Regions from separate parts of the Rhizobium sp. WW_1 genome, predicted to be linked through region 3. Evidence: riboswitches for the same ligand, from Rfam matches in the RefSeq annotation. Region 3 holds a riboswitch; each other region holds the start of a gene.

Region 1 (3,259 bases), on a different contig from region 3:
CCATCGATGCGCCGCAGGGCGCGGCCGCTGGTCAGCCCGTGATCGTCGGGCGCGCGAAACAGCGTCATGGCGCCGAGGACAAGGAGGGTGACGACGATCTGCAGGAGCGACAGCATCACGGCACGGCCAGGATCGAAATCGAAGCGGAGCGCCTGATAGATCGCCACCTCCAGCGTCGTCGCAGCCGGGCCGCCGCCGAGGATCAGCACCAGCGTGAAACTGGTAGCGCAGAGCATGAAGATCAGGCCGGCAATGCCGGGGATGAGGCCGCGCAGGATAGGCCATTCGATGAAGCGGAACACCGATATCGGGCGCATACCAAGGCCGCCGGCAACGAGCCAATATTCCGCCGGCACGCGCTCCAGCCCGGCCAGCATCAGTCGGCAGGCGAGCGGCATGTTGAAGAAGACGTGTGCCAGAAGGATGCCGGCTAGCCCGTAGATGCTGACGGGCTGCGACAGGCCGAGGGCGGCAAGTGCCTGATTGAGCAGCCCTTGCCGGCCCCATATGCCGAGCAGGCCAAGAGCGCCGATCAGCACGGGCAGGCCCATCGGGACGGCCATCAGCCGGATCAGCCATAGCCGGCCGGGAAAGCGCGGCTGGCGCGCGAGAGCGCGGGCAACCGGTATGGCGAGCATGACGGAGAGCAGCGTCGAGAGCACCGCCTGCAGCAGCGTGAAGCGCAGGACGCGCAGCAGGTACGGGTCCGTCAGCGGGTTGTCGCCGCCGGATTCGATACCGGCGGCAAGCAGGATCACGACGGCGATCCCGACGAAGAGCATGATGCCGGCGAGGCTGAGCGCTCCGCCGGAAATGGCGCGTCGTCTTTCGGGCATCGTGAGCATGGTCAGGATGTCAATTGCCGCTGGTGGCGGTCAGCCATTCGTCGATCCAGGCCTTGCGGTTCTTGTCGACGTCGGCGGGGCTCATCAGGAAGGTCTTCGACGGCACCACGAGCTTGCTGAAGGCATCCGGCAGCGGCTCCGACGTGGCCGAGACCGGCATCATCCAGTTGCTTGTCGGGATGATGTCCTGGAAGCCGGGGGAGATCATGAACTTCAGGAAGTCGCGGGCAAGCTCCTTGTTCGGGGAGGATTTGGTGAGGCCGGCGACCTCGATCTGGATATAGTGCCCTTCCGAGAAGGCGGCCGCCTGATAGCGATCGGTCTTGTCCTCGATCATGTGATAGGCCGGTGAGGTCGTGTAGGAAAGCACCATCGGCGCTTCGCCCTTGGTGAAGAGGTCATAGGCTTCCGACCAGCCGGGTGTTACCGTCAGGATGCGGCCCTTGAGCTTTGTCCAGGCGTCGGCCGCCTTGTCGCCATAGATCGACTTGACCCAGAGCAGCAGGCCGAGGCCCGGTGTCGAGGTGCGTGGGTCCTCGATGACGATCTTTTGCGAGGGGTCGCCCTCGACGAGATCCTTCATGCTCTTCGGCGGGTTCTTGATCGTCTGGCTGTCGTAGATCACGGCGAAATGGCCGTAGTCGTAAGGCACGAAGACATCGTCCTTGAAATCGCCGGGAACCTTGAGGGCCGATGTGTCGACGCCGCTCACATCGAACAGGCCGGTATCCTTGGCTTCGTCGACGAGATTGGTGTCGAGGCCAAGAACGACGTCGGCCTTGGTGCCGGCACCTTCGAGCTTCAGGCGGGAGAGAAGCGCCACGCCATCGGTGACGGCGACGTAATTGACCGTGCAGCCGCAGGTCTTTTCGAAGGCGGCCTTGACCTTGGCGCCCGGACCCCAATCGGCGGTGAAGCTTTCATAGGTGTAGATGGTGAGTGTCTTGTCGGCCGCCGCGGCAGGCTGTGCGGCGAGAAAGCTCGTTCCGGCGGCAAGAGCCAGGCCGGCGAAGAATGACAATAGCGAACGGTCGGGCATGGCAGCGCCTCCTCTTTGGTTTCGTCTTGAAGGGGAAAAGGGCGCTATGATTTCGTCACGCGTCTAATCCCTCCGCCGGTGTTAGCCGGATCAGGTTCCGCGGGTTGGCCGGTGAAAGCCTCTCAGCCAGATATCCGATAGGACATAAGGCACCCCGTTAGAGCGACGGCAGATTTAGCCTTGTGACGGAGGGATGACAAGGGAAATGATTCCCTTGTCGATTGCAGGATGGAGGACGTTACTCGGCGGCGTGGGCAGCGGCGACGCTGTCCAGTTTCTTCGCGGCACTCGGCAACTGCACGTTCTTCAGCGTCAGCGCAGCCAGAAGGCCAAGCAGACAGAAGCTGGCGGCCGTCATGAACAGCGGGCTGAAGGCGCTCGCATAGGCGTTGGCGACGGCTTCGCGGGTTGCTTCCGGCAAGGTCGCCATCATTTTCGGCGTCAGCTGCTCTATATCCGCGACACCGGGAATAGAGAGGCCGATATTGCCGAGCTTGGCGGCGATGATGGCGCCATAGATGGAGATGGCGATAGAAGCGCCGCCCATGCGTGACAGCGTGACGGCACCTGTCGCGGCTCCGACGTCACGGGCTGCGGCCGCATTCTGCACGCCGATGACGGGCACCTGCTGCGCAAGACCGATGCCAATACCATGCAGCAGCATGAGAACGCCGATGACAGCGATGGGCGTGCCGGCATGGACGAAGGCGAGCGATGCAAAGGCGATGGTGCTGCAGGCGGCGCTGGCGATGGCGAAGGGCTTGTAGCGTCCTCTGGCGGCAATCAACCGGCCGGCGGAGAGCGAGCCGCAGACGAGGCCGCCGGTCAACAGAATGAACAGCAGCCCGGTCATCGAGGGCGAAAGACCCGTTGTCGTCTGCAAGAACAGCGCGAAGTAGTTGACCATGCCGATGGCGACGGCGCCACTGGTGATCGAGATGATCAGCAGCAGGCCGAAAGTCGGATTGCGGAACAGCGTCATTGGCACGATGGGTTCGGGGGCGCGGCGCTCGATAAAGACCCAGGCGATGGCGCAGACGACGCCAAAGGCGATGATCCCAAGGCATTGTGGTGACAACAGCGAGCCGAACAATTCGCTGCCGTCGGCGGCAAGCACGATGCTCGTCGTCGTCAGCGCAAGGACTATGGCTCCGGCATAATCGATCTTCGGCCGCCGGGCCGGCTTGCGATAGGGAAGCATGAAGGCGAGGCCGGCGAGCACGACAAAGCCGATCGGCACGTTGACGAGGAAGATCGAGCGCCAGCCGAAAAGATCGCTCATCGTGCCGCCGAGAACCGGGCCGATGGCGCCCGACGCCATCAGCACGAGGCTCGAATAGCTCTGGTAGCGCGCGCGCTCGCGCGGCTCGAAAAG
Region 2 (3,259 bases), on a different contig from region 3:
CCGGACTTTCATCACCTTCGAGATGACCGCCCTTAACCAGAACGGCGGAGGGGCCGAGCGTTGCGAGCGCTAACGCCTGGCGCGCCATGTCCTCGCGGCTCGTCGCCTCCGCCTCGTGCAGCAGCGCGGCTGCTTCGGGCAGGTTTGGCGTTACGACGGTTGCGAGGGGCAGCAATCGCGTGGTCAGCACGTCCACGGCATCGGCGGCGAGGAGCGCGGCGCCACCCTTGGCGATCATCACGGGATCGAGCACGACGGGCACGTCGCGATGTTGCTCCAGAATGTCTGCAACCGCGTCGGCGATCGCCGCATTTGCGATCATGCCGATCTTGACGGCATCGACGCGAATATCGGCAAAGATCGCCCGGATCTGGTCCGTGACGAATTGAGGAGGCACCGGATGAACACCGGAGACGCCTTGCGTGTTCTGGGCCGTCAACGCGGTCAGAGCCGCCATGCCATAAACGCCGCGGGCGGAGAAAGTCTTCAGATCGGCCTGAATACCGGCGCCGCCAGAGGGATCGGAGCCGGCGATGGACAGGACGTTGCGGATCATTGACGCGCCTCCTTGATGGCCTTTGCGATGAGGGCCGTTGCCGCTTCCGGGTTCGGTTGGCCGCATATGGCCGAGACGACCGCGAGACCGTCGGCGCCGGCAGACAGAGCATCGGCGGCATGTTCCGGTTTCAGGCCACCGATCGCGACCGCCGGAACCGGGCAGAGCTTGATGATGCGGGCAAGGCCTTCGAAGCCGATCGGTTGCTTGTGGTCGGGCTTGGTGGGCGTGGCAAAGACCGGACCGATCCCGGCATAGTCGACGATATCGGCATCGATGGCGGAAGCCAGGGCTTTCGTCTCCACCGAAAGGCCGAGGATCATGTCCGGGCCGATCATGCGGCGGGCATCGGCGGCATTCATGTCCTCCTGCCCGATGTGCAGGCCGTCGGCGCCGATGGCGATGGCTGCCTCGACATTGTCGTTGACGATCAGTCGGACATTCGTGCCATGCAGGATCTGCTTGAGGGCGCGGCCAGTCTCGACCATTGCTGTGGTCGAAGCGTCCTTATCGCGAAGCTGGATGATGGTAGCGCCGCCAGCGACGGCCGCACGCGTTGTCTCCACCATGCCGAGGTCACGGCACAGCACCGGATCGAGAACGAGATAGAGGGAGAGATCGAAGTCTTTCATGCGGCTGATATCCTTGCTGCGCGATCCAGCGCTTCCGGGGTAAGGCTGGCGAGGGCATCGAGAAAGCGCCACGAGAACGAGCCGGGTCCCTCTGCTACGGCTCCCGCCTGTTCGCCAGCGGCGGCAAAGACCGCAAGAGCCGTTACAGTGGCGTCGAACGGATTGCCTGGCGCTGCTGCGGCGAATGCGCCGACAAGGCAGGTCAGCGAGCAGCCGAGTGCCGTTACCTGCGGCATGAGGGGCGAGCCACCGGCAATGCGCTTTGCCTTTTGCCCATCCGTCACGAAATCTGTCACGCCCGTTACCGCGACCACGCAACCATGCTTTTCGGCCAGCAATCGGGCCGAATCTTCCGCCTGCTCGACTGCGTCGCGGCTGTCGACGCCTTGGCCGCGGCTGGCGCCGCCGGCAAGCGCGATGATTTCAGACGCGTTGCCGCGAATGATCGCCGGCTTTAGCTCGAGCAATTGGGCGACGGCCCGGCGGCGAAACGCGGTCGCGTAGTGCGCGACGGGATCCAGCACCCACGGCTTGCCTGTCGCGCTTGCGGAGCTCGACGCCGTCAGCATGCCCGAAAGCCAGCCGGACGAGAGCGTGCCGATATTGATCGTCAGCGCGCCCGATATGGCGGCAAACTCGCCGGCTTCCTCCTCGGCATGCACCATTGCCGGCGAGGCGCCGGCTGCGAGCATCACGTTGGCTGCGATGTTCATGGCGACGAAATTGGTGATGCATTGCACCAGCGGAGGGTTGGCCCGCATGATGCGAAGCAGATTGCCTGCTGTGGTCTGGTCTTGCATATCGCCCCTTTCAGGCGGGCGAGACGCGTAGGGACGACGAGCTGTGCTTCACGAGGTCCCGAGCGACTCCCTCCGCCAGCATGATCTGGTTCAGGTTCGAAGGGTGCTTCTCAGCCCGCCGGTTGGCGGACGCCCCTGTCTCTCATCTGTCTTCTTTTCGCAGACAAAGGCGGCGCTGTCATCAGCAAATCACAAAGGCCATTACGATGGCTGAACCGAGGCTTGCCCGCCTTTCGAGCGACCCATGCAGTGATTGCATGGGTGCAGTGATCCCTTAGCTCTGCAAAAGGCTGCGGGTTTCAACTATATGTTTCTCATCGAAGCGACGGGAGCGCCAAGCACGGCAGCTCAGCTTCGAAAACCCAAGGAAAGGGGATCATCATGAACGTAGCACGCTCTTTCAATAACTGGCGCAAGTATCGTCAGACGGTCGCCGAACTGGGCCGTATGTCCACGCGCGAACTGCACGACCTGGGTATCGATCGCGGCGAAATCCGCAATGTTGCCCGCGCAGCGATCGCTCGCTAACGGCCGCACCGGCTCCTTATAAAGCTGCATTATGCCAGCGCCTGTTCGTCCCGAGCAGGCGCTTTTGCTTTGTCGATATGGCTGATGGGTTCGGCCATGCATTCCGAGGATTGCACTGACCCAGCCCTCCGGTTTTCGCATAACGCATAACTGCCTTGCAAAGAAATGCCTATGAACTGAGCAAAAGATTGGTATGTTGTCTCCATCGAAGCGATGCATCTCCTCCCGCATCCCTTCGCTTGGCAATCGTCCTTATCCTCCTCCCAAGGGCGATTGCAGGAATAGCGGAACTCCTCCTCCCATCCGCTATTCGGTTCTCATAAAAGCCTGCCGCACCTCCTCCCGCGGCAGGCTTTTTATTTGTCGAACTATCCCATTAGCGGGGATCTCACGTAGCTATGGCGCAAAGAGATCCGTAGAAGCCCATGGCAGCAGCGCCAAACTGCGCCAGCGCATTGAAGAGTGGGCAATCTCCTCTCGCAAAAATGAACGGCGGCCACTATGTGCCACCTATGTAGCGCGCTACATCGAAGTTCGCCCCCAATTTGATTCCCGAAAAAGGAGGATGCCCATGACCGGTTCTGCCGAGTATACGCCGCCGAAAATCTGGACCTGGAACAAGGCCAATGGTGGCCAGTTCGCCAACATCAACCGCCCGATCGCGGGGCCTACCCATGACAAGGAACTGCCGGTCGGCCGCCATCCCCTTCAGCTCTATTCGCTGGGAACGCCGAACGGCGTGA
Region 3 (3,259 bases):
CAGACGGCGAGCTGCTTGTCCATATTTTCCTTGATCTTGTGCATCGGCACATGGCCGGGACCTTCGATCATCACCTGGCAATCTTTCGCCCAAGCGATCTTCGTCAGTTCGCCGAGCGTTTCGAGTTCGGCAAATTGCGCGGCGTCGTTGGCGTCGGCAATCGAGCCGGGACGCAGGCCATCGCCGAGCGAGAAGGAAACGTCATAGGCGCGGCAGATGTCGCAGATTTCCTCGAAATGCTCGTAAAGGAAGCTCTCGCGATGGTGATGAAGACACCACTTGGCCATGATCGAGCCGCCGCGCGAGACGATGCCGGTGACGCGATTGACTGTTAGAGGGATGTAATGCAGCCGCACGCCGGCATGGATGGTGAAATAGTCGACGCCCTGTTCTGCCTGCTCGATCAGCGTGTCGCGATAGATTTCCCAGGTCAGTTCTTCCGCAATGCCGCCGACCTTTTCCAGCGCCTGATAGAGCGGCACGGTGCCGATCGGCAGCGGTGAATTGCGGATGATCCATTCGCGGATGTTATGGATGTTGCGGCCGGTCGAGAGATCCATGACGGTGTCGGCACCCCAGCGTGCCGCCCAGACCATCTTCTCGACTTCTTCCGCCATCGAGGAGGTGACGGCGGAATTGCCGATATTGGCGTTGATCTTCACCAGGAAATTCCGGCCGATGATCATCGGCTCGCTTTCGGAGTGGTTGATGTTGGCCGGAATGATGGCGCGACCGGCGGCAACCTCCTGACGGACGAATTCCGGGGTGACGTGATCGGGAATATGGGCGCCGAAGCTCTCGCCGTCGCGAAGAAGCGCTTCGGCTTTCGCCTTGCGGCCAAGGTTTTCGCGGATGGCGATGAACTCCATTTCCGGCGTGATGATGCCGGCGCGCGCATAGGCGAGCTGGGTAACAGCCTTGCCGTCCTTGGCCCGCAGCGGCTGGCGCTTGGCGGGAAATTCCGGCGTCAGCCGATCGCCGCTGACGAAGCCGTTGTCCTCGGGGCGCACATCGCGGCCTTCATAGGCCTCGACATCGCCGCGGGCGAGCACCCAGTCGCGGCGCAACTGCGACAGGCCCTGTTCGATGCGGATATCGGCTCCTTCGATCGTGTAGGGACCGGAGGAATCATACACGACGACCGGCGGTTCGCCCGATGTCGGATGCACGCTGATTTCGCGCATCGGCACCCGGATGTCGGCGTGGATTTCTCCGGGAATATAGATCTTCCGCGAGGCCGGCAGCGGGCCGGTGGTAACGGTCGGGGTGAGGTTCTTTGCGGCAATGTTCATGGTTTGAGGCTCCAAGTTGCGGTTGGAGACCCAGTCATCAGCCGGAATGATGGAAAGACGCCGGCACGGAACCCACGCGGGAATCCAAAGCCATCGAGCGCTTGCACCGTCCCTACGCCAGTATGAACTGGATCAGGTTCAACGGGTCACTGCGCCCACAATCGGCAAAGCCGTATTGTTCAGCAGTATCTCAGCCCCTTGCCGGGACCCCCCTGGTGAATGTGAAAAGGCTATGCCCTAGCCTCGTCCTCTGTCAACCCCGTCGTGATGACCGCTTATTGCGGGAGTGGCGATCGCCTCATCCCGGAAGGTGCAGTCTCCATCGCGCCGGAGCGGATATTTTGTATTTAGCCGCCTCAGTAACGCGGGGCGGTGTTGCCGACGAAACGATGAGGACCGGTATGGGAAAGCTTGCTGGCGGTGTCGAGCCAGATCTTGCCGCCGAGTGCCCGCCAGCGGTGGCAAAAGGCGAAATCCTCGCTGAGATAGATACCCGTTCCCTCCTCGACCATGCATTCGAACAGGGCGTATTGGGTGCTTGGCGAGCGCTTCGTGCTGGGATAGGCGTGGATTGCGCTGTAGCGCAGCTCCGGATAGGCGGCGATCATTCTTTCGATGACGTTGCGCTTGATCAGAAGCATGCCTGTGCCTGCATAGACGGCGCTGACGAAATCGCCCTCACGTTCCGCGACCTGACCGACAAGCGGGGTGCCGACATAGTGAAGCGCGGCAGCTGAAAGCGTTTCGCCGTCTCGCGAATTGACGCGGGCAGCCGTGTCCCAATCATAGTCCTTGATCGGATACATGGCGGCGACCACATCCTTGTCCGCCGCGAGCAGCCGTATGACCTGATCCGGCTCGAAGCTGATGTCGGCGTCGATGAAGAGCATGTGAGTCGCCGCCGTATCGTTCAGAAAGGAGGAGACGAGCGTGTTGCGGCTGCGGGTAATCAGAGCGTCGTTGCCGAGCAGAGCAAGCGTCAGTTGTATGCCGACCTGCGCGCCGGTCTGCATTAACGAGAAAATGGACTGCATGTAGTCCTTGGTGACAAGGCCGCCGAAGCAGGGGGTCGCGATGAAGATCGACCGGTTCTCACTCATTCGCGATTTTTCCTCTTAGATGGCGCGACTCGCGGGAATCTAGGGAGATTCAATATTTCTGTGTGTACCGATTTATTGAATTTTGTTTCTGAGCGTTGCTGCCGGATAGCCTCTCGAGCGCTTCATCATGCCGGCCTGGACAGCGTCGTTACATTCGGGCCAGGTCGTCCTGTTGCCGGTGATTGCGGATGTCGCGCCGCCTTGGAGGCAGGTGTGGGTACCGATTTGCCGGTATTTGCGTGAATTGAAGTCTTCTGGCGGTCGCCTCCGCAGGCATGCGGTGCCCCGCTGTCGTCAGTTGCATTTAGGCAACATCGGCCAAGACTAACGCGCAAGCATGTTTCATATAATTGACAAACATACGGGCTGTTTGTAAACCAAATACAGGACATAAGTTGTCTTACGGTCGAGTATTCGGCCGGATCGGTAGAGGCATTTCAAGGCCTTTGCCGCGGGGTCAATCGTGGAGGTTCGAGGGGACTCAGGCCAACATTAGGTGCGTATTTGCCGGGCTACCCGGTCGCGTTTAGACCGAAGCGATCTCTAAGGTAGTATTCCAGTTTTGCGCTCGCGGTAAATTTGAAATGCATATTACAACCAGGAGTTTAATAATGAACATCAAGAGCCTTCTTCTCGGCTCCGCTGCTGCGCTGGCAGCAGTATCCGGCGCTCATGCGGCCGACGCCATCGTTGCTGCTGAGCCCGAGCCGCTGGAATACGTTCGCATTTGCGACGCATACGGTGCTGGTTACTTCTTCATTCCGGGTACCGAAACCTGCCTCAAGATCGGCGGCCGTGTCCGTTCTGAAGGCGAATGGTACGATGCCTACAATCCGAACAGCAAGGTTGGCACCCTGTGGCACACCC

Evidence for each region. Region 3 has a riboswitch for thiamine pyrophosphate ahead of thiC (phosphomethylpyrimidine synthase ThiC). Riboswitches for the same ligand answer to the same signal wherever they lie in the genome.
Region 1: another riboswitch for thiamine pyrophosphate. It lies ahead of thiB (thiamine ABC transporter substrate binding subunit); the one in region 3 lies ahead of thiC (phosphomethylpyrimidine synthase ThiC).
Region 2: another riboswitch for thiamine pyrophosphate. It lies ahead of thiM (hydroxyethylthiazole kinase); the one in region 3 lies ahead of thiC (phosphomethylpyrimidine synthase ThiC).

What each region holds. Positions count from the first base shown of each region.
Region 1 is NZ_RAIN01000013.1:67,089-70,347, forward strand. Features, by position in the region: gene thiP (thiamine/thiamine pyrophosphate ABC transporter permease ThiP) at 1-845, opposite strand, end outside; gene thiB (thiamine ABC transporter substrate binding subunit) at 856-1,884, opposite strand; TPP riboswitch at 1,935-2,051, opposite strand; gene BJ928_RS28635 (MDR family MFS transporter) at 2,123-3,259, opposite strand, start outside.
Region 2 is NZ_RAIN01000014.1:59,913-63,171, forward strand. Features, by position in the region: gene thiD (bifunctional hydroxymethylpyrimidine kinase/phosphomethylpyrimidine kinase) at 1-556, opposite strand, end outside; gene thiE (thiamine phosphate synthase) at 553-1,188, opposite strand; gene thiM (hydroxyethylthiazole kinase) at 1,185-1,988, opposite strand; TPP riboswitch at 2,039-2,135, opposite strand; gene BJ928_RS29310 (DUF1127 domain-containing protein) at 2,370-2,516, shown strand; gene yghU (glutathione-dependent disulfide-bond oxidoreductase) at 3,088-3,259, shown strand, end outside.
Region 3 is NZ_RAIN01000008.1:169,892-173,150, forward strand. Features, by position in the region: gene thiC (phosphomethylpyrimidine synthase ThiC) at 1-1,292, opposite strand, end outside; TPP riboswitch at 1,384-1,516, opposite strand; gene BJ928_RS23825 (hypothetical protein) at 1,649-2,392, opposite strand; gene BJ928_RS23830 (porin) at 3,004-3,259, shown strand, end outside.